Aliidongia dinghuensis: one gene and its partner. The main gene of each other region encodes a partner of the protein of the gene in region 2 in a complex. Links are inferred from orthologs where the notes say so. Each region holds a gene or a part of one and is shown on either strand. Other genes may lie near its edges. The genes, in order: IEY58_RS12750 and dapF.

Region 1 (3,016 bases), on a different replicon or contig from region 2:
CCATTGCCGACGTCGGCGGCACCCGAGCCCTCGGCCGCGGCACCCCAGCCCGCGACTGTCAAGGCCGAACCGCCGGCGGTTGCTACGCCCGCCGCCGAAACGCCCGCCGCCGAATCGCCCGCTGCGCCGGCTCCCGCGGCAACGGCATCGAACACCCCGGCATCCAACACCCCGGCATCAGACAAACCGGTGCCGGCTGCCGACGCGCCGCAGTCCCTGTTGCCGCCGCCGTCTGCGCAGGACACGCCGCCGGCCCCGCCGCCAGGCTTCAGCCATGGGCAGGCCTTGGCGGCGGCTCCGGATGCCGATCTGATCGAGCGTGTCGCGACGGGCTATCTGCCGGTCGTCGGGCGCGACGGGCGGCTGCCGTGGCAGGTCTATGCCCGGCCGTTCGACCTGGCCGACAAGCGGCCACGCGTGGCGATGATCATCACGGCGCTCGGCATGTCGGCGACCCAGACCGACGCGGCGATCAACCGCCTGCCGGCCGCCGTCACGCTCGCCTTCCAGCCCTATGCCCGCAAGCTTGGCGAATGGATCAACCTGTCGCGGGCGGCCGGGCACGAGGTGCTGCTGACCCTGCCGATGGAGCCGCTCGACTATCCGCGCAACGATCCCGGCCCCAACCCGCTCCTGACCGCGCTCGAGCCGGCCAAGAACCTGGAGCGCTTCAATTGGGTGATGAGCCAGGGCACCGGCTATGTCGGGCTCGTGGGCTTCGAGGGCTCGCGCTACACCGCGGCGCATGACGACATGATGCCGATCCTCGACGCGATGAAGCGGCGCGGGCTGCTCTATGTCGACAATCGCGAGACGCCGCAGACGGTGGTGCCGGCCTTGGCGGGCGAGCTCAAGCTGCCGTTCGCGTCGTCCAACCGCACGATCGACCGCGACGCGACGCGCGCCGGCATCGACAAGCGGCTTGCCGAGCTCGAGGACATCGCGCGGCGCAACGGCGCTGCCGTCGGCATCGGCTCGCCCTTCCCGGTCACGTTCGAGCGCGTCGCCGTCTGGGCCCAGGGCCTCGAGGATCGCGGGCTGGTCCTGGCGCCAGTTTCGGCCGTGATCGGCAAGACCAAGGAGCAGGTGCCCCAGAAGGGTGAACAGCAGAAGGGCGAGCCGCCCGCGGCCGGCCCAGGCGCCGGCAAGGAAGGCGAGGGTGCCGCACCCGCGAACAAGGACACGCCGGCGAGCAAGGACAGTGGCAAGGACACGGCCGCTGCCGGTACCAAGCCCGCTGCAGCCGCCAAGCAGGAATAGCACGATGTCGGTGACGCTACCGTTCGTCCCGGAGCCCGGGCCGGAATACCGCCGCAATGTCGGCCTGATGCTGCTCAATGCCCGGGGCCAGGCCTGGGTCGGCCGGCGGACCGACACCGACCTCGACGCCTGGCAGATGCCGCAGGGCGGCATCGACAAGGGCGAGAGCGCGGCCGCGGCGGCACTGCGCGAGCTCGAGGAGGAGATCGGCACCGCCAAGGCCGAGATCCTGCTCGAAAGCGACGGCTGGGTCGCCTATGACCTGCCGCCGGAACTCCGGGCCAAGGTCTGGGGCGGCAAGTGGCGGGGCCAGGCGCAGCGCTGGTTTGCGCTCCGTTTCACCGGCACCGACGCCGACATAGACATCGCGACCCGGCACCCCGAATTCAGCGCCTGGCGCTGGGTCGCGCGCGCCCAGCTGCCTGCGCTCATCGTGCCGTTCAAACGCCCGGTCTACGAGGCCGTGCTGGCGGACTTCGAGCCGAAGCTGAGGGCGCTGGGGCTGTGAGATAGCTTCCCGTCGCCATCCCTTTCCTCTGTCATCCCCGGGTCAAGCCCGGTCCCATGACGGAGGGGGGGAAGGGCAGCCGTAAAACAGAAAGGCGGCCCGCCGGCCGTTCACTCTAGATCACTGGGCCACGCCCAAGGACGCCGGACTGCCCGTTTTGCGCGGGTACGCATCCTCGGGCATACTGGCCCCTCATCCCCGGTGTGGGAGGAGGGGCCATGCGGCGCGGTCTCGTCCTGATCCTGGTTTCGCTCGCCCTCGGCCTGATGCCCGGCCGCGACTGGGGCGAGGATGCGCTGCCGACACCCGCCGTCGACGTGGCGCTGGTGCTTGCGGTCGACGTGTCGTCGAGCGTCGACGAGGGACGCTTCCACTTGCAGGAGGCGGGCTATGCCGCGGCGTTCCGCAATCCCACGGTTCAGGCGGCGCTCTTGAGCGGGCCCGAGCACGCGATTGCCGTCGCCTATGTCCAATGGGCGGGCGCCCGCTCGCAGCATGTGGCGCTCGCCTGGAGGCGTGTCGACAGCGAGGCGGCGGCGCGTGATCTCGCGGACCGGATCGGGGCGATCGAACGGCTGGACGAGGGCTCGACCTCGATCAGCGGCGCCATCGATTTCGCGATGACGCTGTTCCAGGCCATGCCCTATCGGGCGGCCCGGCGCATCCTCGATGTCTCGGGCGACGGCAGCAACAACAGCGGCCGGCTCGCCTATCTCGCGCGCGACGACGCGGTCAAAGCCGGCATCACCATCAACGGCCTGCCGATCCTGACGGTCGAGCCGGAGCTCGACCACTATTACCGCGACAATGTCATCGGCGGGCCGGACGCCTTCATGGTGCCGGCGACAGGCTTCGACACGTTCGCGACCGCGATCGCCTACAAGCTCGAGCACGAGGTGGCGGCGCGCCCGGTCAAAGGCACGCCGCCCTCATGACGTCTTAACGGGCGTGACGTCTTATCGGGCCCAGCGCAGCACCAGCGCGTCCAGCCGGCGCGCCACCTCGATGAGGCCGGCGCGTGTCGCCGGGTGGAGCGGGGCCAACGGCGCGCGCGGCGCGCCGCTTTCGATGATGCCGCCCTCCAGCATCAGCGCCTTGGCGGCGAGCAGGCCGCATTGCCGGTTCTCGTAGTTGATGAGCGGCAGCCAGCGATCGTAAGCGCGCTGCGCTGCTTCGCGGTTGCCGGCGAGATAGTCGCGCACGATCGGCACGATCCCGTCCGGATAGCCGCCGCCGGTCATGGCGCCG
Region 2 (3,232 bases):
CGAGGCGCCGCTTGGTGAAGATGCCGACGATCCCCTCGCTGAGCTTCGTCGAGGACCGGCCAAGGCCGCGCTTCAACCGTTGCAGCCAGCTGCCGCCTTCGCTCACTCGACTTCTCCCACCAACTGATCTCCATCGACCGCCGTCACCCGTGCCCGGAACAGGTGGCCCACCGCGACCGGCCGGTCGGGCCGGAGCGGCGCGTAGTGGGCGGTATGGCCGATCCCGCCCCGCTCCATCAAGACCTCCGCGACCGTGCCGACGGCACGCGCGAGAAAACCCGCCTGAACCTCGGCGCCCTTGGCGCGGAGCCGGGCCGCACGCTCACGGACCTGGTCGCCCGGCACCGGCGGCATGCGCGCGGCCGGCGTCTCGGCGCGGGCGCTGAACGGAAAGACGTGGAGGTGGGTCAGGCCCGCCTCGTCGACCAGATCGAGCGTGCGCTGGAACGCCGCCTCGCTCTCCGTCGGGAAGCCCGCGATCAGGTCGGCGCCGAGCGCCACACCCGGCCGCGACGCACGCGCCCGGTCGGCGACCTTGAGTACGTCAGCGCGGCCATGCCGGCGCTTCATCCGCTTCAGCACGAGATCGTCGCCGGCCTGGACCGACAGGTGCAGATGCGGCATCAGCCGCGGCTCCTCGGCGACGAGGCGCCACAGATCCTCGTCGATCTCGACCGGATCGAGCGAGGAGAGCCGGAGCCGCGGCAGCGCCGGCACCAGCGCCAGCAGGCGCCGGACCATCTGGCCCAGCGTCGGGCAGCCCGGCAGGTCGGCGCCATAGGCGGTGAGATCGACGCCGGTCAGCACCAGCTCGCGATAGCCGGCTTCGACCAGCGCCTGCGCCTGGGCCACGATCTGGCCGACCGGCACGGACCGGTTCGGCCCGCGCGCCAGCGGAATGATGCAGAAGGTGCAGCGGTGGTCGCAGCCCTGCTGCACCTGCAGGAAGGCGCGGGCATGGCCGTCGAACCCGTCAAGGAGATGGCTTGCCGTCTCGCTCAGCGCCTGGGCATCGCCGACCATCAGCGGCGCGGCACCGGGGTCCCAGGCGGCGGCCGTCAGCTTCTCGCCGTTGCCCAGCACGCGTGCGACCTCGGGCATGGCGGCGAAGCGGTCGGGATGCAGCTGGGCGGCGCAGCCGGTGACGATGATCGGCGCCTCCGGCCGGCGCCGGTGGGCGCGGCGGATCGCCTGGCGCGACTGGCGCTCCGCCTCGGCCGTCACGGCACAGGTGTTGACGATGACCGCATCGGCGAGGCCCGCCTCGCCGGCCAGCCGCCGCATGACCTCGGACTCGTAGATATTGAGCCGACAGCCGAAGGTCAGCAGTTCCAGCCCGGCCCCGGGCAAGCCAGACATGGACCGGTCAGACATGGGCGGATCAGTTGGTCCCGGCGAACAGCGCCGGGTCGAGCGTGCCGGTGAAGCTGGTCGCGACCGGCCCGGTCATCAGCACATGGCCGTCCTCGCGCCACTCGATGACGAGCCGCCCGTGCTTGACCAGGATCTCGGCCTTGCGGCCGGTCAAGCCCCGCCGCGCGGCGGCGACGAGGGTGGCGCAGGCGCCCGACCCACAGGCGAGCGTCAGGCCGGCGCCGCGCTCCCAGACCTGCAGGCGGATACGGCCCGGCGCCACGACTTGGGCGAAGCCGATATTGGCGCGCGCCGGGAACAGCCGGTGATGCTCGAGCTGCGGCCCGAGCCGCGCCATGTCGACGGCGTCGAGATCGGGCACGAAGAAGGTCGCGTGCGGATTGCCCATGGACGAGCACGTGGCATCGCCCAGCTCGGGCAGGCCGACCGGCACGGCAAGCGTGTCCATCGGCTCAGCCAAGGGCACGTCGCGCCAGTCGAGCCGGGCCGGGCCCATGTCGACCGTGATCTCGCCCATGGCCGCGCGCTCGGCCGGCAGCAGGCCCGAGATAGTCTCGATCACGATCCGCTCGCGCCCGCTTTCGCCTAGCACCTTGGAGACGACGCAGCGCGTGGCGTTGCCGCAGGCGCCGGCCTCGCTGCCGTCGGAATTCAAGATGCGCATGAAGACGTCCGCATCCGCGGACTGGGGCGGCTCGAGCACGATCAGCTGGTCGAACCCGACGCCGGTATGGCGATCACCGATCGCCTGCGCCGCCGCCTCGGACACACGGATCGGCCGCACGCGCCCGTCGATCACGACGAAGTCGTTGCCCAATCCGTGCATCTTGGCGAAGGGTACGGGTTCCATGCCCCTCATATAGGGCCGCGCCCAAGCCGCTGTCCACCCGCGCCCGGCGCGGAGCGGCTCCTACTTCAATACACAGGACAGTGTCGCTCGACAAAGCGGGCTTTGATCTAGGAGATTTCTCGCTTGCAAGCCAAAAGCATCATCGTACCAGCAAACAAAACAACCACCACAAGTTTCAAATAACTCCCAAGACGATCTTGTTTAACCTTTTTTAGATCCTGAGGCGACACTCCGCCCCTGACCGCTTGCCCCATTTTGAAGAAGAGGAAAAATCCAACCCCCATCATCAAAACCATCAATGACAGGAACAGAAAAGAACTCTCGACACCTAAGATTGTCAAGTCAATTGCCACAAGAACGGCAATCATCGCGACGTACAAGATCCTATAGTCAAATGGATCCATGCTTGTACTGGCTTCAATGCTTATGTTGCTTATCGAAGGCCGCCTGCTGCTCCGGCTTCGCCTGGCTCTGGTGCTTCGCCTTCCATTCCTCGTAGGGCATGCCGTAGACGATCTCGCGCGCCGCCGGATCGCTGATCGTGATGCCGCGGCTCTCGGCCGCCTCGCGGTACCAGCGCGACAGGCAGTTGCGGCAGAAACCCGCCAGATTCATCAGGTCGATGTTCTGCACGTCGGTGCGCTCCTGCAGGTGCTGCACCAGCCGGCGGAACGCCGCCGCCTCGAGCTCGGTCCTGGTCTTCTCGTCCATCATAGGTCCTTCGTAGTCCGGTCAGCGGAATATAGGCGTCCCGGTCCCGCAAAGTTAGGCCTCAGTCGCCCCGCCCCTTGGACAAAGGGCGGCAGAGGTTCATATTGGTTCAACATGAACCACATTGCAGAAGGCGAGCGATGAGCGCCTTTACCGTTCGACTGCCGGAAGATGTGACCGCCAAGCTCGACGCTCTCGCCGCCAAGCTCGACCGCTCACGTTCCTACGTCGCGGCCCAGGCCATCAGCGATTTCGTGGCGCGTGAGGCGGCGCATCTCGTGGAGATCGAAGCCGGGC

The links.
Region 1: the proteins of dapF (region 2) and IEY58_RS12750 are in contact, whole or in part, in a solved structure (PDB 5YGU), measured with the Escherichia coli proteins. The link is inferred for Aliidongia dinghuensis from one-to-one orthologs.

The regions. Positions count from the first base shown.
Region 1 is NZ_BMJQ01000006.1:95,174-98,189, reverse strand. Bases 314-3,016 are described here. They hold IEY58_RS12750 (RNA pyrophosphohydrolase), read left to right. Parts: upstream 314-1,264; coding sequence 1,265-1,768; downstream 1,769-3,016. Other genes in these bases: IEY58_RS12740 (dihydrodipicolinate synthase family protein), read right to left, coding at 2,725-3,016; IEY58_RS12745 (DUF1194 domain-containing protein), read left to right, coding at 1,987-2,703; IEY58_RS12755 (divergent polysaccharide deacetylase family protein), read left to right, coding at 314-1,260. Outside these bases: more of IEY58_RS12755, read left to right, coding at 1-313. UniProt on the Escherichia coli protein: Master regulator of 5'-end-dependent mRNA decay.
Region 2 is NZ_BMJQ01000007.1:209,397-212,628, reverse strand. The notes cover bases 304-3,222. They hold dapF (diaminopimelate epimerase), read right to left. Parts: upstream 2,225-3,222; coding sequence 1,382-2,224; downstream 304-1,381. Other genes in these bases: IEY58_RS15015 (CopG family ribbon-helix-helix protein), read left to right, coding at 3,076-3,222; IEY58_RS15020 (DUF1244 domain-containing protein), read right to left, coding at 2,642-2,935; IEY58_RS15025 (hypothetical protein), read right to left, coding at 2,332-2,592; mtaB (tRNA (N(6)-L-threonylcarbamoyladenosine(37)-C(2))-methylthiotransferase MtaB), read right to left, coding at 304-1,359. In the rest of the region: signal recognition particle-docking protein FtsY, read right to left, coding at 1-106; more of mtaB, read right to left, coding at 103-303; more of IEY58_RS15015, read left to right, coding at 3,223-3,232. UniProt on the Escherichia coli protein: Involved in the succinylase branch of the L-lysine biosynthesis and in the biosynthesis of the pentapeptide incorporated in the peptidoglycan moiety. Catalyzes the stereoinversion of LL-2,6-diaminopimelate (L,L-DAP) to meso-diaminopimelate (meso-DAP).